Regions from separate parts of the Streptomyces sp. NPDC001744 genome, predicted to be linked through region 2. Evidence: riboswitches for the same ligand, from Rfam matches in the RefSeq annotation. Region 2 holds a riboswitch; each other region holds the start of a gene.
What was found. Region 2 has a riboswitch for cyclic di-AMP ahead of ACFYZY_RS19440 (transglycosylase SLT domain-containing protein). Riboswitches for the same ligand answer to the same signal wherever they lie in the genome.

Region 1 (5,833 bases), on a different contig from region 2:
CGGCTCCACGATCACCGCGGCCAGCTCGTGCGCGTGCCGCCCGATCCCGGTCCGCAGCAGTTCCGCGTACGACTCCTCGTACGCGGCCGGCGGGGCGTCCGTGAACACCTGCGGCTGGAGGACCCCCGACCACAGCTCGTGCATCCCGCCCTCGGGGTCGCACACCGACATCGGCTGCCAGGTGTCCCCGTGGTAGCCGCCGCGCCAGGTGAAGAGGCGTCGCTTCTCCGGACGGCCCAGCGAACGCCAGTACTGGAGGCACATCTTGACCGCCACCTCGACGGCTACGGACCCCGAGTCGCTGAGGAAGACGTGCCGCAGCGGCCCGGGGGTGATCTCCACCAGCCGGCTCGCGAGCCGGACGCCCGGCTCGTGGGTGAGCCCGCCGAACATGACGTGGCTCATCCGGTCGAGCTGGCCGCGCACCGCCTCGTTGAGCACGGGGTGGTTGTAGCCGTGGACCGCCGCCCACCACGAGGACATGCCGTCCACCAACTCGTCCTGCCCCTCGACGGGTTCGGCGAGCCGGAGGCGCACCCCGGACGCGGACGCGACGACCGGTGGGTCCGTACGGCCCGGCATGGGGCCGTACGGGTGCCAGACGTGCGCCCGGTCCAGGGCGAGGAGTTCGTCGTTACGCATTCGGGGCGAGATCCGTCCCGGCTCCCCGGCGCCGCACCGCCACCAGATCGGTCCGGGCACCGCCCGGCGCGGTCCCGTCCGCCGGGGCCTCCGTGGCATCCGTGGCCTCTGCGGTCTCCGGGAACGGGGCGTCGTGTCCCCCGCACGGACCGCAGCCGCCGCCCCCGTGCGAGCCGCAGCCGCCCGCGTCCTCCACCGGGGCGCCCGAACCGCAGCCGCCACCGGCCTCCGCGCCCGAGCCGCAGCCACCGGCCGCCGCGAGCGCGTCCGCGCGGTGGGCCGGCAGCGTCGGCGTGCCCGCGCCCTCCACCTCGAAGCCCGCGTCCGCGATCATCTCCAGGTCGGCCTGCCCGGCCTGGCCCTCGCTGGTCAGGTAGTCGCCCAGGAAGATCGAGTTCGCGATGTGCAGCGCGAGCGGCTGCAGCGTGCGCAGGTGCACCTCGCGCCCGCCGGCGATCCGCACCTCGACGTCGGGGCAGACGAACCGGACCATCGCCAGGATGCGCAGACAGCGCTGCGGCGTCAGGTTCCACTCCTTGGCGAGCGGGGTGCCCTCGAACGGAATGAGGAAGTTGACCGGCACCGAGTCCGAGCCCAGCTCCCGCAGCGCGTACACGACGTCGACCAGGTCCTCGTCGGCCTCGCCCATGCCCGCGATCAGACCCGAGCAGGCCGAGAGCCCGGCGGCGTGCGCCTTGCGCACGGTGTCCACCCGGTCCGCGTACGTGTGGGTCCTGGTGATCCCCCCGTACGTCGCCTCGGACGTGTTCAGGTTGTGGTTGTAGGCGTCGGCCCCGGCCTCCCGCAGCCGCTCCGCCTGGCCGTCCGAGAGCAGACCGAGGCAGGCGCACACCTCGACGCCCTCGTTCTCCTCCTTGATGGCCTCGATGGTCCTGCCGACCCGCTCCACGTCCCGGTCCGTCGGGCCGCGCCCGCTCGCCACCAGGCACACCCGCTTGGCGCCGCCCGCGACACCCGCCGCGGCGGCCCGGGACGCCTCGTCCGGCTTCAGCCAGGTGTACTTGAGGATCTCGGCCTTGGAGCCGAGCCGCTGCGAACAGTACGAGCAGTCCTCGGGGCACAGACCGGACTTCAGGTTGACCAGGTAGTTGAGCTTCACCCGCCGCCCGAACCACTGACGGCGCACCTTGCCGGCCGCCGCCACCACATCGAGCAGTTCGTCGTCGGAGGTCGCCAGGACGGCGAGCGCTTCTTCACGGGTCGGCGGCTCGCGCCGCAACCCCTTCTCCACCAGCGTGTTCAGCAGGTCCATAACCGCTGATCCTGGCCTACCGCCCGCCTCCGGGCCAAGGAGGAACCGAACAATCGCCCCCGATCGTGGTGTGTGGATGACCACACCACGACCGTGCCGCCCTGCGGCTAGGGTCTGTGCGCTGCCTACAAAAGGCGCCGGCCGGCCGACCGGGGGCGCCGCCGGAGGATCGCCCCATGCCACAGGCCGACGACGCGCGGACCGAGGTCCCGCGCCGCACCGCGTTCGACTGGACCGACACCGAGGCGCGCCGCCGGTCCGAGGCCGGTCTGGTCCGCACGCTGCGCCCCCGGGCCGCCGCGTCGGACCTCCTCGACCTGGCGGGCAACGACTACCTCGGTCTCACGCGCAGGCCCGAGGTCACGGGGGCGGCGGCCGACGCGGCCCGCCGCTGGGGCGCCGGCTCCACCGGCTCCCGGCTCGTCACCGGCACCACCCGGCTGCACACCCGTCTGGAGCGCGAACTGGCCGGCTTCTGCGGCTTCGAGGCGGCCCTCGTCTTCTCCTCCGGCTACACCGCCAACCTCGCCGCGCTCACCGCGCTCACCGGCCGGGACGCCCTGATCGTCTCGGACGCCTCCAACCACGCCTCGATCGTGGACGGCTGCCGTCTGGCGCGCGCCGAGACCGCCGTCGTCCCGCACGCCGACCCCGAGGCCGTGCGCAAGACCCTGGAGGCGCACCCGGGGCGCCGGGCCCTCGTCGTCAGCGACTCCGTCTTCTCCGTGGACGGCGACCGGGCCCCGCTGCCCGCACTCGCCGCCGCCTGCCGCGCGCACGGCGCCGGCCTGGTGGTGGACGACGCCCACGGCTTCGGGGTCCTCGGCGACGGCGGCCGGGGCGCCCTCCACGAGGCCGGGCTCGCGGGGGCGGAGGACGTGGTGGCCACCCTGACCCTCTCCAAGTCCCTGGGCAGCCAGGGCGGCGCCGTCCTCGGCCCGGCCCGGGTGATCGAGCACCTGGTGAACGCGGCCCGCACCTTCATCTTCGACACCGGTCTCGCCCCAGCCGCCACGGGCGCCGCGCTCGCGAGCCTGCGGCTGATCGAGGCCGAACCGGGGCTCGCCGGGCGGGTCCGTACCGTCGCCACCACCCTGTACGAACTGCTCAGCGGTGCCGGTCTGTCCGTGACGCGGCCCGACGCGGCCGTGGTGTCGGTCCGCGCGCCCTCTCCGGAGGCGGCGCTGCGCTGGGCGGCGGACTGCCGGGAACAGGGGCTGGCGGTCGGCTGCTTCCGGCCCCCGTCCGTGCCCGACGGCGTCTCGCGCCTGCGCCTCACGGCGCGCGCCGACCTGACGGACGCGCAGATCGGGCGCGCGGTGGAGACGGTCCTGCGGACCGCGCCCGCCGTCTGACGCGCCGGGGAAGCGGCTTTCCGGCCGGGGGGCGCCCAAGGGCGTCCGGGAACGCCGGAGTTCACCGCTTCGGGCGACAGATGCGCCCTTGCCCCGGGGGAACGCCTCCCGGCGCGGCACCATCGGTGGGAATCTGGCGCGAAGCGCAATCCGGGGCACCGGCCCCGGCGGGAAAGGGACAGCGTCGTCATGGCAGACCATCAGGAAGCATCCGTCACGCTGCCGAGCGAACCCGCTTCGGTCTCCACGGCCCGGCGGTACGTCACGGAGGTGCTCGCCGGGTGGGGTCTGGACGACGCCGCCGACCGCGCGGACGCGGTCCGGCTGATCGTCTCGGAGCTGGCCACCAACGCCGTCGTGCACACCTTCGGCCAGTCGCCCACCTTCACGGTGGACCTCTGTCTGGAGCGCGAGGAACGGCTCCACATCGGCGTCACGGACAGCCATCCGCGCCTGCCCCGGCGGCTGCCCGCCGCGGTCCAGCAGGACAACGGCCGGGGCCTGGTCATCATCCGCTCCCTGGCCGCGGAGGCCGGGGGGCGCCTCACCGTGACCCCGACGGCGACGGGCGGCAAGACGGTCCGGATCACCCTGCCGTGGACGGTGGCCGCCCCGGTGGCGAGCCTGTGACGGACGCCCCGCGCGGGCGGGGGCGGACCGGGTCCCGTACGGAGCGGGGCGCGGCGGGGGAGGGGGCGGTGGCGCCACCGTCCCTCCGGCGCCGTCTCCCGGGTCCGCCCGGCGCCCGGGCTCGCGTCCGTCCGGCGCCCGGGCGTGCGTCCGCTCAGCGCCCGGGCGGGGTCACCGGACGCGTCCGTAGAGGACCTTCGACGACCAGATCTTGTCGAGCTTCACCCAGGAGCCGGTCTTGGGCGAGTGCCAGATCCGGCCGTTCCCGGCGTAGATGCCCACGTGGTAGACCCGCCCGCCGGAGTGGAAGAAGACGAGGTCGCCCTTCTGCCGGCCGGAGGCGGAGACGTGCCGGGTCTTGTTGTACTGCTGCTGCGCGGTGCGGGGCAGCGACTTGCCCGCCTTCTTGTAGGCGTAGAGCGTCAGACCGGAGCAGTCGAACCGGGAGGGGCCCGCGGCCCCGTACCGGTAGGGAGCCCCCTTCTTGGAGGCGGCGATGCTCAGCGCCTTGTTCGCGTACGAGGTCGTCGCCTGTGCTTCCGGCGTCGCTCCCGGTGCGAGCAGTGTGCCGCCGACGGCGGCGAGGGTGAGAGCCGAGACGGCTCCGGCCCGGGACAGCAGGGACGGGACGTGCATCTGCGCAGTCATGCGCAACCCTTCGTCAGCCGCCTGTGAAGGATGACCTGTCGGGTTCGGGCAGGCGAAGATGCCCGGCCGCGGTCGCGGCTTCACCCCGAGGGCCGGCTCCGCTGCGGAAACAGCGCGTACGGCCCGTACTGCTCGGGTCCTCCACTCCTGCCGGTCCAATCCTGTCGACCAGACGTCCGGACGGCGGCAGGACTCGGCGTCCGCCCGGACCGCCCCGCCTCGGATGGCGGGGGCTTGTCGTCGGCAGGGATCTTGCCCCACTTCATGGTCGAAATCCGAGTGGAAGAGACTATTTGTGAGGCTCCTCACGACTGAACCATTCGGGTGGACAGGGCACTTTCGTGGTCCTCGGAGGTTTGACCGACGGCCCCCGCACCAGGCAACGGAACGCCCGATTCCGCCAGATGTGTACCGTCGGCGCGCAACTCGCCCCCGCCGTGCGCCCGCTTGCCGTCTCCACCGAACGGAGGAGCGGTTCCGCGGCCGCCGTCGGCCGTCCGGCCCTCGACACGACATGCCGGAATGTCAATTCGCCCGTGTCCGGGGAAGCGTGACCCGGCCGGTCCGGCGCTCTCCGTCCAGCGCGCGGAGGGCGCGCGCCAGGGTCTCCGCGTGGACCTCGCTCTCGCCCCGCGTGTGCATGAGCGTCAGGGCCGCGCGCAGCGCCTCGGCCTGCCGCACCAGTGCCTGGGCCGCCCGCAGGGCCCCGTAGGTGTGCGCGCTCCGGGACGGATTGATCCTCCCCAGGAGATCGGCGGCCGCGAGGTAGGCGTCGACCAGGTCGCCCTCGGCCCGCGTCAGGGCCGGCAGCGGCGGCGGTTCGGGGAGCACGGGCCGCTCACCGCGCCGTGGCGCCGGTGGCGGCGCGCCGGGTCGTGATCACGTGGTCCACCAGCCCGTACTCGATCGCGGCCGGTGCGTCCAGGACCGTGAGGCGCTCGAGGTCGGAGTCGATCCGCTCCCTGCTCCGTCCGGTGTGCTCGGTGAGCATCCCGGCCATGAGGGCGCGTTGGCGGAGCAGTTCGCGGGCATGGACGTCGAGGTCGCTCGGCTGTCCCCGCAGGGGTTCGTCCAGGGAGGGCTGCCGGAGCGTGACCCGGGCGCCGGGGAGCATCGCCCGCTTGCCCGGCGTGCCGGCGGCGAGAAGGACGGCGGCGGTGGAGACGGCCTGGCCCAGGCAGGTCGTCGCCACGTCGCAGGCGAGCGTCCGGATCGTGTCGTGGATCGCGGTCATGGCGCTGATCGGGCCGCCGGGAGAGTTGAGGTAGAGCGCGATGTCCCGGTC
Region 2 (5,833 bases):
CATCCCAGGTACGGGCTGATCAGCCCCAGTACGGGGACGGCGAGGAAGAAGCCGACGCGGGCGCGGACGGTCAGCCACCAACGGGGGCCGGGGGCCGCCGGGTCCGGCGACGGAGGGGAGGGAACGGGCGGGCGGCTCATGGGCGGTGTCTTTTCCGGGACTGGGGTGTGACGGCCCGTGAGGTTCCCCGGGACATCTGTCGAGCGACCGCATCGTACTGAACCCGTGAAGGACGTCCTCCCACGGGCCCGGCGCCCGCCGCCCGCCCGTTCGCGCGGGCCACGCCGGGTGCGGGCCCCGGGACGCGGGCGAGCCGGCCCCGGCCCCGCGCGGGGCATCCGGACCGCCGCCGTGACGGAGGCGGTCCGGGTGCGGTCGCCGGTGTCCCCGCCCGGGACGACGGGGCCGGGCGGGGCAGGCGTCAGACCGGGGACAGGACCGTCAGGAGGCGGGCGACCTCCCCGGCCACGGCCGCGCGGGCCGGGGCCAGGTAGTGACGGGGGTCGACCGTGTCGGGGTGGTCCGCGAGATGGGCGCGGACGGCCCCGGTGAACGCCTTGTTGAGGTGCGTGGAGACGTTCACCTTGGTCATGCCGGCCTGGACGGCGGCGGTGAGGTCCGCGTCCGAGACGCCCGAGGAGCCGTGCAGGACCAGCGGGACGTCGACCGTGGCGCGCAGGCGGGCGATGAGGTCGAAGTCGAGGACCGCGTCCCGCGTCAGCATCCGGTGGGAGCTGCCGACGGCGACCGCGAGGGCGTCGGCCCCGGTGGCGGCGACGAAGGCGCGGGCCTCCTCCGGGTCCGTGCGCACGCCCGGGGCGTGGGCGCCGCCCTTGCCGCCGACCTCGCCGAGCTCGGCCTCGACCCGGACGCCGTGGCGGTGGCACTCCTCCACGACCTCGCGGGTCGCGGCGACGTTCTCGTCGTAGGGGAGCTTCGAGGCGTCGAACATGACGGAACTCAGGCCGAGTCCGATCGCCTCGCGGACGAGGTCGGGGTTCTCGGCGTGGTCGAGGTGGACGGCGACCGGGACCTTGGCGGCGCGGGCGACGGCCAGGGAGGCGAGGGCCACCGGTTCCAGGGCGCCGTGGTAGCGGACGGTGTTCTCGCTGATCTGGAGGACGACCGGCCGGTCGGCGCTCTCCGCGCCGGCGACGATGGCCTGGGCGTGTTCGAGCTGGAGGACGTTGAACGCCCCCACTCCGGTGCCCGCCGCGCGGGCGCGGCGGGTGATCTCGTCGGTGGGCGTCAGCGGCATGGTTCCTCTTCTCCCGGGCTGTGGTCGGCGGTGGGGCGGGGCTCAGGCATGGACGCCGGAGAGGACCACGGAGCGGGTCAGGTTGCGGGGGGTGTCCGGGTTCAGGCCCCGTGCCTCGGCGACGGCGACGGCGAGCCGCTGGGCCCGGACGAGGTCCGCGAGCGGGTCGAGGTCGCTCTCGGAGAGGACGCCGCCGACCTTCCGCACGTCGTCCGCGAGCCCGGCGGGAAGGGTGCCGAAGCCCCAGGCGACCCGGCCGGGGCCGGTGATGCTGATCGGGCCGTGGCGGTACTCCATCGCCGGGTACGCCTCCGTCCACGCGCCCGCCGCCTCCCGCATCTTCAGGCCGGCCTCCAGGGCGAGTCCGTAGGTCCAGCCGGAACCGAGGAAGGTGAACTGCTCGGCCGTGCGGACGTTCTCGTCCAGCGGGGAGGCGAGCGCCCGTTCGGCGTCGCGGGCGGCCTCCTCGACGGTGGCCACCCCCTCGGGGAGGGCGTCCTCGGCCTCCAGGTGGGCGCGGAAGAGGGCGAGCGCGGTGGTGGCGAACCGGGTCTGGACGACCGACTCCTCGTCCGCGAAGTCCAGGACGGCGACCTCGTCGGCGAGGTCCATCACCGGGGTGGCGGGGTCCGCCGTGATCGCGCCCGTGGGCACGGTGCCGCGCAGCCGGGAGAGGACGGCGAGCACCTCGCTGGTGGTGCCGGACCGGGTGATCGCCACGACCCGGTCGTAGCGACGGCCGTGGGGGAACTCGGAGGCCGCGAAGGCGTCGGTCTCGCCGTGGCCGCCGGCCTCGCGCAGTTCGGCGTAGGCCAGGGCCATGAACCAGGAAGTGCCGCAGCCGATCACCGCGACCCGTTCGCCCCGCCGGGGAAGGGCGGCGGTGTGCTGGGGCAGGGTGCGGGCCGCCTGTCGCCAGGTCGCCGGCTGGGAGTCGATCTCCAGGGCGGTGCGGGTGGTGCTCATGCCGGTCTCCTTGCAGAAGTGCTGCGAGTTTTTGAAAGAAGATGCGCGAAGCTCTCGTCATTCAAGCAGAAGCGAGCACATTTCTTCCAGAACTTTCACGCCCCGGCGGCTAGAATCGGACGCTCGCACGACCGGGAGGGAGGGACCCATGTCCAAGCACGAGCGGTGGAACGCGCTCCTCGAACTACTGGCGGCCTCGGGGAAGGTCGAGGTGGAGGAGGCCGCGGCCGCCCTCGACGTCTCGGCGGCCACGATCCGCCGGGACCTCGACGAGCTGGCCGGGCAGCGACTCCTGGCACGGACACGGGGCGGCGCGGTCGCGCACGGCGTGTCGTACGAACTTCCCCTGCGGTACAAGTCGGCGCGCCGCGCACCGGAGAAGAAGCGGATCGCGGAGGCGGCGGCCGGCCTGGTCGCCCCCGGCGAGGTGGTCGGACTCAACGGCGGCACGACGACGACGGAGGTGGCGCGGGCGCTGGCACTGCGATTCGCGAGCGGACGCGACGAGGCCCCGGGATCCGCCGGACCGGCCCTGACCGTGGTCACCAACGCGCTCAACATCGCGGGCGAGCTGGCGGTGCGCCCCCAGATCAAGATCGTCGCCACGGGCGGTGTCGCACGCCCGCAGACCTACGAGCTGGTCGGCCCGCTGGCGGCCGGGGTGCTCGACGAGGTCGTGCTCGACGTGGTGGTCCTCGGCGTCGACGGGATCGGTGCCGAACTGGGCGCGATGGCGCACCACGAGGACGAGGCGAGCATCAGCAGGCTCTTCGTGGAGCGGGCCAGCCGGGTCGTCGTGGTCACCGACTCCTCGAAGCTGGGGCGCCGGGCGTTCGCGCGGATCTGCGGTCTGGAGCGGATCGACGTGCTGGTGACGGACACCGACATCGCCCCGGAGGCGGTCTCCCGGCTCGCCGAGGCCGGGGTGAAGGTCCTCACCGCCTGATCCCGCCGCACCCGCCGGCGCGCGGCGGGGCCGGCACCCGACCCGGAACCCCCGGGCTCCGGGGCCCGGCCCGGCCGCCGCCGCACGTCCGCACGTCCGCACCTCCAGGGGGCCCCTCCCCCGCCCCGCCGCTCCGGCGTCCGGACGGCAGCGTCAGCGGCCGGCGTGCGCGGCCCGCCGGATCGTGGCGTCGAGGAGGGCCACGGCGTCGGCGGCCGTACGGCCGGGGGCGCGGTTCCACGGGCCGATGAGGTCCCGCCATCCCCGCGACCGGAGTTCGGTCATGATCCAGGCGGCGGCCTCGTTCATGGTGTCCGCACCGCCGTAGCCGAGGCGGTGGGCGGCGAGGAGGGCCCCGCAGACGCACCGGGCCCCGCGCCTGTTCCGCAGTTTGTACGGGGCGTTCTGCCAGCCCCACTCCGTCAGGACGAGGCGCGCGTAGCCGAGGTGGACCGAGGGGCGCAGCTCGGCCTGGCCGATGCGGCGCCAGGCGTGCAGGCGGTCCGGCAGCACGGCCCCGAGCCGTCCGGGGAGACGGCGCTCGGCGGGGAGGGGTGCGGGCAGCGCGTCGAGCGCGTCGGCCACGAGCCGGTCCACCGGCACGCTGAGCAGGTCCCGCCAGCTCCGCTCCCGCGACGGAGCGGGCGCGGGCGGTTCCCCCGTCGTCCAGTCGGTGACGATCCGCTGCCAGACGGCGGTCTCGTAGAGGGCGGCCGCCTCGTGGTCGAGGGCGTCGGGGCAGGTCAGGGAGGCAGGGCCGAGCGGGGGGGCGGAGGGGGGCATCGGGGCGGCTCCTGGGTCGGGCCTTCCATCCTCCAGGAGAAATGTCCGCTTTGCCAGTTATGGTGGCACGTGTCATGGAATGCAGATAAAGCAGTAATTCGATGAACGAATGCCCCCTCGGGAACTTTCACCCTCTTTACGCCGAACAAGGGAAACACGGCACATATGGGACATAGCCGTTCGGGTGACGCGACTCACTCCCCGGGTCCCACGATCCGCCGCGCCCCTCCCCGGGCCCTTGCCGCACAAGGAAATTCGGCATCCCCGCCATCCGGTCGATCTTGACCGGGACGAATACGGAGATCCTTTACCGAAGAGCGTCGCATTGATCCTCTTGTTATTCGTCGCATTGCTGGCCTACGGTCACCTCCATTCGAGCGGAACGCCTAATCCTGCCGCCGCTCGGGAACCTTCCCTTTTCACCCGACGGCAGGAGCGGGGGACCCACGAATACGCCGGTCCGGAATCCGGAACGGCTCGGGGTGAAGCCGCGTGCTCGCGGCCGGACATCTCCCGTCCGAACCCGACAGCTCACCCCGCAGGCGCCGGAGAGGAATCCGTCATGCCCGCACACGGCAAGCACCGCCGCCCCCGCCGCATCCACATCTCCCGTGGTATGGCCCTGATCGGTACAGGTGGGGCCGCTCTGACCCTGCCGCTGATCGTGCCCGCCACGGCCGGCGCCACGCCCGCCGCCGGAACGCCGGGCATCGCGGCCACGGTGTTCACCGCCCCCGCCGCACCGGCCGCCGCCACCCCGGCCGCCCCGGCCGCCGCGCGCACCTACACCGTCACGAGCGGTGACTCGCTCTCCCTGATCGCCCGCAAGAAGGGAATTCAGGGGGGCTGGAAGAGCCTTTACCGCGCCAACCGGAGCGTTGTGGGTGACAATCCGTCACTCATTCACCCCGGCCTGGAACTGACGATTCATCGGAATTCCGCGAAGATCGCCCCCGGGCAGGCGGAGACCGCGAGCGGGACCGGGACGAAGGCCGCCCCGAAGGCGAAGAATTCCTCTTCGGCCGAACGGGCGAAGCCTTCCGAGCGCCGCACGGCCACCCCGGCCGTCGCCACCGGCACGGGCGCCTCCGGCGCCGCGGCCGCCCCCGCCGTCGCCCGCGCCGTCCCCGCCCAGGTTCAGGCGGCTGCTGCCACCGGCTACGCCGACAACCTCGACGGCTGGATCCGCGAGTCGCTGGACGTCATGGCCCGGCACGGCATCCCCGGCTCCTACGAGGGAATCCACCGCAACGTCATGCGGGAGTCCTCCGGAAACCCGATGGCCATCAACAACTGGGACATCAACGCCGTCAACGGCACCCCCTCGAAGGGCCTCCTCCAGGTCATCGAGCCGACCTTCCTCGCCTACCACGTGCCGGGCACGGCCATGGACCTGTACGACCCGGTCGCCAACATCACCGCCGCCTGCAACTACGCGGCCGACCGCTACGGCTCCATCGACAACGTCAACGGGGCGTACTGACCCCCCGTGCGCGGAAGTGCCCGGTGAACCAGGAGGCGGCGAGCTCCGCCACCTCCTCCAGGGCACCGGGCTCCTCGAAGAGGTGGGTGGCGCCCTCCACGACGGCCAGCCGGTTCTCGCAGCGCAGCAGGGACCGGGCCCGCCGGTTGAGGTCCAGGACCAGCGGGTCCTCGCCGCCCACCACCAGGAGGGTCGGGGCCCGCACCCGGCCCAGGTGGTCGGCGGCGAGGTCCGGCCGGCCGCCGCGCGAGACGACAGCGCCGACGGGCGACGCGGGGGCCGCCGCCGCCCGCAGCGCGGCCGCCGCTCCCGTACTCGCGCCGAAGTAGCCGATCGGGAACTCCGCGCCGAGCCGTCCGGCCAACCAGTCCGTGGCCCCGGTGAGCCGGCCGGCGAG
Region 3 (5,833 bases), on a different contig from region 2:
CGGTCGCCGGCGATCGTGAACGCCATGAGCGCGCTCGGGCGCCCGTCGGCCACCGACAGGAACGCCGGTGCGCCGTTGGCCACCAGGGGCAGCACCGCCTGCCGGAACCTCGCGTACATGACGGCCTGCGCGACGACGGCCCCGGCGCCCCGCACCACCTTGGAGACGCCCGCGAGGACCCGGCCGCCGTCCGCGCGCAGCACCACGTCCGGGTCGAGGACCGCGAGCAGGCCCTCGAAGTCGCCGCCGTGCGCGGCGGCGAGGAAGGCGTCCGCGATCTTCCGTTGCCGCCGTGCGTCCGGGGCCGGGGCCGGGGAGGCGTCCCGCACCCGCCGACGGGCGCGGCTGGCGAGCTGACGGGTGGCGGCCGGGGTGCGGCTCACGACCTCCGCTATCTCGTCGAAGGAGACGGCGAACATGTCGTGCAGGACGAACGCGACCCGTTCGGCCGGGGACAGGGCCTCCAGGACGACCAGGAGGGCGAGGCCGACGGAGTCGGCGAGTTCGGCCGCGTGCGCGGGATCGACGGCGGTGGTGGTGGCGGTGGCGCCGGGGGCGTCGACGACCCGGACCACGGGGTCGGGGACGTGGTGCTCCCACGGGGTCTCGCGGCGCGAGCGGCGTGAGCGCAGCATGTCCAGGCAGACGCGGCCGACGACCGTGGTCAGCCAGCCGCTCAGGTTCTCCACCTCGCCGACGTCGGTGCGGCTGAGCTTGATCCAGGCGTCCTGGACGGCGTCCTCGGCCTCGCTCACGGAACCCAGTACGCGGTACGCCACCGCCCGCAGCCGGCCGCGTTCCTCCTCGAAGCGCCGGGCCAGAAGGTCGTTGTCCTCCACGGTCGGTCTCCCCCTTCGTCTCCCGTCGTGCCGTACGACGGGCCGGACCCCGCTCGTCGGCGGCGGGACGGGCCGCGGGTTCCGGTACGCGCGATCCCGGTGCGTGAGATCCCCGGCGATCGGCGGGAACCGGCGGGATTCCCCGGCCACGGGTCCCGAACGCCGTGGTTCCGGGGAGCGGGAGGGTGCTCTCCGTTCCCCGGATGATCACCATGACGACGGCGAGGGGCCGGGTCAACCCCGTCCTCCGCACCCCGCCGGCCCTGGTTTCGCGGTGGTCGTCACGTGCTCCGATGCGTACGGAGCGAGACCCGCGAGCCTTCTGGCGACACCAGTCGGCATCTGACGGCACCTGCCGGCACCGGCGACCGCGGCTGCCGATGGGGGCGGCCGGGCGCCCCGGCGACAACCGATTTCATGATTGCCCCGGTCATGCCGTAGAGTCGTGTTTACCGACGCGGGGTGGAGCAGCTCGGTAGCTCGCTGGGCTCATAACCCAGAGGTCGCAGGTTCAAATCCTGTCCCCGCTACTCAGTAGCAACGAAGGCCCGAATCCTTGAGGATTCGGGCCTTCGTCGTGTCGGCACGCGGTCGCGCGTTCCGCTTCCGCTTGACCTTGACGTTGCGTCAAGATCTAGCGTTCTCGGCATGGAGTGGTCGATCCAGGAGATCGCCAAGAAGGCCGGCACCACCAGCCGCACCCTCAGGTACTACGGAGAGTGCGGGCTGCTGGAACCGAGCCGGATCGGCGCGAACGGTTACCGGTACTACGACCAGGCGGCGCTCGTGCGGCTGCAGCGGATTCTGCTGCTGCGCGAGCTGGGGCTCTCGCTGCCCGCCATCGCCGAGGTCCTCGAGGGACAGCGGGACACGTCCGCCGCCCTGCGCGCCCACCTCGCCCTTCTGGAGCAGGAGCGCGAGCGCCTCGCCCGGCAGATCGCGTCGGTGCGGACCACCCTCCGCAAGACCGAGAACGGAGAAGAGCTCATGGCCGAAGAAGTGTTCGACGGTTTCGATCACACGCGGTACGAGGAGGAGGTCACCCGGCGCTGGGGCCGGGAGGCGTACGAGAGCGGCGACCGCTGGTGGCGCTCGCTCGACGCCGAGGGGAAGCGGGCGTTCATGGACGAGCAGGCCGCCATCGCCCGCGACTTCGGGAAGGCGGCGCGGGAGGGCCTGGCGGCCGGCAGCGACGAGGTGCAGGCCGTCGTGCGGCGCCAGATCGCCTGGCTGTCGGCCACGACGACGCCGACCAGGGAGTACGTGATCGGCCTCGGCCGGATGTACGTCGACGACCCCCGTTTCGCGGAGAACTACGACAAGCACGGCGAGGGCACCGCCGTGCTCGTCCGGGACGCGATGGAGATCTACGCCGAACGGAACATGTAGTTCTGGCCGGACGGCCCGTACCGGACGGCCCGTACGGGTCGCCCCCGGACCCCCGGCCGATCCCGTACCCCGCTTCCCATGCCAGTGTCCCGGTACGCCACTCGGCCGTACGGGAGTCGCCGTTCCCCGGCGTGGCGGCCACCCTGGGAGGGCGCGGTGCGGGGCCGCGGGCGGTCGGACCGGGCAGGAGAGTTCAGGTGGGGCACCCCCTAGGATCGGCGGACCGCGGGCGGCGGGACGCCGAGGGCCGTACCCGGCGGGGCGCCGGAGGGAGCGCCGCGCCCGGTCGTTCCCGGCGGGCCGGCGGGGGCGTACCCGCGTACGGCGGTGCCCGGTGGTTCATCCGCCTGCTGCCGCCGCTGATCATCGCGGGCGGTATCGCCTTCGACCTGGCGACCCCCGCCCCGTACACCGCCTCCCCGATGCTCGCCGCCGCCCCGCTGGTCGCCGCACCCTTCTTCTCCCTGCTCACGACCCTTCTCACCGGGATTACCGCCGTCCTGGCCTCGGTCGGGCTCTACCTCGGCAACGACGACGTGACCCGTGCCCCGGCCGTCGCCGAGACCCTGACCGTGTTCACCGTCTCCGGGCTCGCCCTCTTCATCAACCGGGTGGTGCGCCGCAGCGGCGAACGGCTCGCGTCGGCCCGGGTCATCGCGGAGAACGCGCAGAAGGCGGTGCTGCCGACGCCCCCCGAGCGGATCGGCGGGCTCTGGTGCGCCGCCCGCTACGAGGCGGCGCAGGCGGACGCGTTCGTCGGTGGCGACCTCTTCGCCGTACAGGACACCCCCTACGGGGTGCGGCTGGTGGTCGGGGACGTGCGGGGCAAGGGGATGGAGGCGGTCGAGGCCGTCGCCGTCGTCATCGGGGCCTTCCGGGAGGCGGCCGAGCAGGAGCGGTCCCTGGAGGACGTGGCGCAGCGGCTCGAACGGGCGCTGACCCGGGAGGGCACCCGGCGGGAGGGCCTGGACGCCTTCGAGGGATTCACCACCGCCGTCCTCGCCGAGATTCCGCGCGCCGACGGCAACGGAGCCTTCGACGGTTTCGTACGGGTCGTCAACCGGGGGCACCCGCCCCCGCTGGTGCTGCACGGGGACGGCCGGGTCGAACCGGTGGAACCGGGCCGGCCGGCGCTGCCGCTCGGCATGGGGGACCTGGCGTCGTGGCCGGACCGGGCCGAGGCGCGCCCCTACCCGCCGGGCACGACGCTGCTCTTCTACACCGACGGCCTCTCGGAGGCGCGGAACGCGGCCGGGGCCTTCTACGACCCGGTGGCACGGCTGGCCGGACGGATCTTCCCGGGGCCCGAGGAACTCCTCGACGCGCTCGTGGACGACGTACGCCTCCACACGGGCGGCGGGGCGACGGATGACATGGCCCTGCTCGCGCTGAGCCGGCCCGAGGAGGGGCGGCGGGAGCGGCGACGGACGATGCAGGTGCTGCACCGGGACGGTCACCATCCGTAGTCGAGAGGTGTCCCTGGGATAACGATTGACAAAACGTCAGATCGCGAAGGGTTTGGGGGTCTCGCGTCGCGCCGTGATAAAGGGGGGTCAAGTCGGGGCAGTTCCTGCCAATTCAATGAACGATCAAGGGGAACGGCTTGGAAACGGGACCCCCTGTCTATTAACGTTCGATAACGCAGCGCGGTCGTCCCCGCCGTCGCAAGAGACGGCACCGTGCGCGTGCGCCGAATCCCGCAAGGGAACCGGGGAACCACCATTTGGGGTGAATCGAGCCCGTCGCACCCGTGCGGCGCGCCCGTAGGAGACCTTCCTGCTCCGAACCCGTCAGCTAACCCGGTAGGCGAGAAGGAAGGAAAGGAGTGCGCCTCCGTGGCGTCCAACCCCCCTGCCCCCGAAGCCCCCTTCGACGCCTTCGGTGGTGGTGCGGCTCCCTCCGCCCCTGACACCGAGTGGAACCCCACCGAGGATTCCCTCCGCGACCGGAGCCGTTCCGGCCGGCACCGGGTCGTCAAACAGCGCTCCCACTTCGCCCGTTCCTCCACCGTCCTCGGCGTCGGCGTCATCGCGGCCGTCGGCGCGGGCGGCCTCGCCACCGCGCAGGACAAGCCCCCGGTGGCCATCTCGCTCCCGGACCTCCCGGACCTCGACCTGCCGGACGCCCACGACCTGCCCGGCATCGGCTCCCTCCTGTCCGAGGAGGAGCGGGAGGCGGTCGCCGAGGACCGCGTCAACCCGAACCCGCTGACCTCCACCGCGTACACCACCGGTGCCGACGGGCGGACCGGCGGGGCCGGGCAGGTCACGCGGGCCTCCCTGAAGGCCGACGTCCCGAGCGCCACCGACGCGGGTGAGGCCCTGCGCACCCGCATCCTCCAGCAGGCCGAGCAGCAGCAGGCGTCCGCCGACGCGGCCGAGAGGGCCGCGGCGGAGAAGGCGGCGGCCGAGAAGGCCGCGGCGGAGGCGAAGGCCAAGGCGGACGCGGCGGAGAAGGAGGCCGCCGAGGCGCGGGCGAAGGCCGAGGCGGAGGCCAAGGCGAAGGCGGAGGCCGCCGCCAGGGCGAAGGCCGAGGCCGAGCGCCTCGCCGAACTCGCCGCGAGCTACTCGCTCCCCCTCTCCTCGTACTCCATCACCGCCACCTACATGCAGTCCGGTTCGATGTGGTCCTCCGGCCACCACACGGGCCTCGACTTCGCGGCCTCCGCCGGCACCCCGCTCAAGGCGGTGCACGGCGCCACGGTGAAGTCGGCCGCCTGGTCCGGTTCCTACGGCTACCGGATCGTCCTGGAGCTGGAGGACGGCACCGAGGTCTGGTACTGCCACCTCTCGTCCATGACGGTCGGCGCGGGTCAGACCGTGTCCACCGGCGAGACCATCGGCCGCGTCGGCGCCACCGGCAACGTCTCCGGCGCCCACCTCCACCTGGAGGTGCACCCCGGCGGTGGCGACGGCGTCGACCCGGGCGCGTGGCTGCGCTCGAAGGGCCTCACGGTCTGAGGACCCGGGGGCCCGGGGACCCGGGCCCCGTCGGGCCCGGAGTTCCCGGCGGACTACCTCCGGTACGGGTTGTAGTCGCCGTAGTCCAGGTACTGCGGCGGCGCCCACACCCGTCCCGTCGCCCGGGCCGCGTACGTCAGCGCGGGCGAGGCGATCGCGCGGCGCTGCCACAGGTGGTGCAGCAGTTCCCGCTCGCGGGCCGCGAAGTCGGGCCCGGCCGTGCCGCGCCGGGCCCGGTCGCGCAGGAACGCGAGGGTCGTCGCGAAGGACTCGTACTCGCCGACGGCCCGGGCGGCCCGCTCGCCGTACGTCCGGGCGGCGACGGCACGGGCCGCCCGGCGGGCCCGCATCGAGGAGAGCGCGAGCGGCTCGGCGGGGGAGAGCCAGCCGGCCGCCGCGTACGCCGGCAGCTCCCCGGCTATCGTCCGCAGCTCCCGCTGCCTGCTCCACACCGCGAGCCAGGTCAGCAGCCCGAAGGCGGGCATCATGAACGCTCCGTAGACCGCGAGGAAGGCCAGGGGGCCTCCGAAGGTGACCGAGCCGTTCCAGGCGGCGTGCATGCCCATGGCGAGCAGCAGCCCGGCCAGGGGCAGCAGGACGCGGCGGAGCCGCCTGCCGCGCGGGGCGAGCGCGGCGAATCCGAAA

Region 1: it holds a riboswitch for cyclic di-AMP, as region 2 does, so the genes downstream of both, ACFYZY_RS11125 (C40 family peptidase) here and ACFYZY_RS19440 (transglycosylase SLT domain-containing protein) in region 2, are expected to answer to the same signal.
Region 3: it holds a riboswitch for cyclic di-AMP, as region 2 does, so the genes downstream of both, ACFYZY_RS06255 (M23 family metallopeptidase) here and ACFYZY_RS19440 (transglycosylase SLT domain-containing protein) in region 2, are expected to answer to the same signal.

Annotation. Positions count from the first base shown of each region.
Region 1 covers NZ_JBIAUG010000007.1:109,851-115,683, reverse strand. Annotated here, with positions in the region: gene ACFYZY_RS11145 (adenosylmethionine--8-amino-7-oxononanoate transaminase) at 1-642, opposite strand, end outside; gene bioB (biotin synthase BioB) at 635-1,915, opposite strand; gene ACFYZY_RS11135 (8-amino-7-oxononanoate synthase) at 2,092-3,270, shown strand; gene ACFYZY_RS11130 (ATP-binding protein) at 3,460-3,900, shown strand; gene ACFYZY_RS11125 (C40 family peptidase) at 4,072-4,548, opposite strand; cyclic di-AMP (ydaO/yuaA leader) riboswitch at 4,552-4,682, opposite strand; gene ACFYZY_RS11120 (hypothetical protein) at 5,074-5,379, opposite strand; gene ACFYZY_RS11115 (ATP-dependent Clp protease proteolytic subunit) at 5,387-5,833, opposite strand, start outside.
Region 2 covers NZ_JBIAUG010000015.1:146,461-152,293, reverse strand. Annotated here, with positions in the region: gene ACFYZY_RS19465 (hypothetical protein) at 1-140, opposite strand, end outside; gene ACFYZY_RS19460 (ketose-bisphosphate aldolase) at 422-1,258, opposite strand; gene ACFYZY_RS19455 (SIS domain-containing protein) at 1,301-2,224, opposite strand; gene ACFYZY_RS19450 (DeoR/GlpR family DNA-binding transcription regulator) at 2,373-3,170, shown strand; gene ACFYZY_RS19445 (hypothetical protein) at 3,324-3,953, opposite strand; cyclic di-AMP (ydaO/yuaA leader) riboswitch at 4,327-4,511, shown strand; gene ACFYZY_RS19440 (transglycosylase SLT domain-containing protein) at 4,516-5,436, shown strand; gene ACFYZY_RS19435 (phosphoribosyltransferase family protein) at 5,420-5,833, opposite strand, start outside.
Region 3 covers NZ_JBIAUG010000004.1:20,690-26,522, reverse strand. Annotated here, with positions in the region: gene ACFYZY_RS06275 (sigma-70 family RNA polymerase sigma factor) at 1-839, opposite strand, end outside; tRNA gene ACFYZY_RS06270 (tRNA-Met) at 1,296-1,369, shown strand; gene ACFYZY_RS06265 (TipAS antibiotic-recognition domain-containing protein) at 1,488-2,228, shown strand; gene ACFYZY_RS06260 (PP2C family protein-serine/threonine phosphatase) at 2,426-3,694, shown strand; cyclic di-AMP (ydaO/yuaA leader) riboswitch at 3,907-4,052, shown strand; gene ACFYZY_RS06255 (M23 family metallopeptidase) at 4,064-5,188, shown strand; gene ACFYZY_RS06250 (PrsW family intramembrane metalloprotease) at 5,242-5,833, opposite strand, start outside.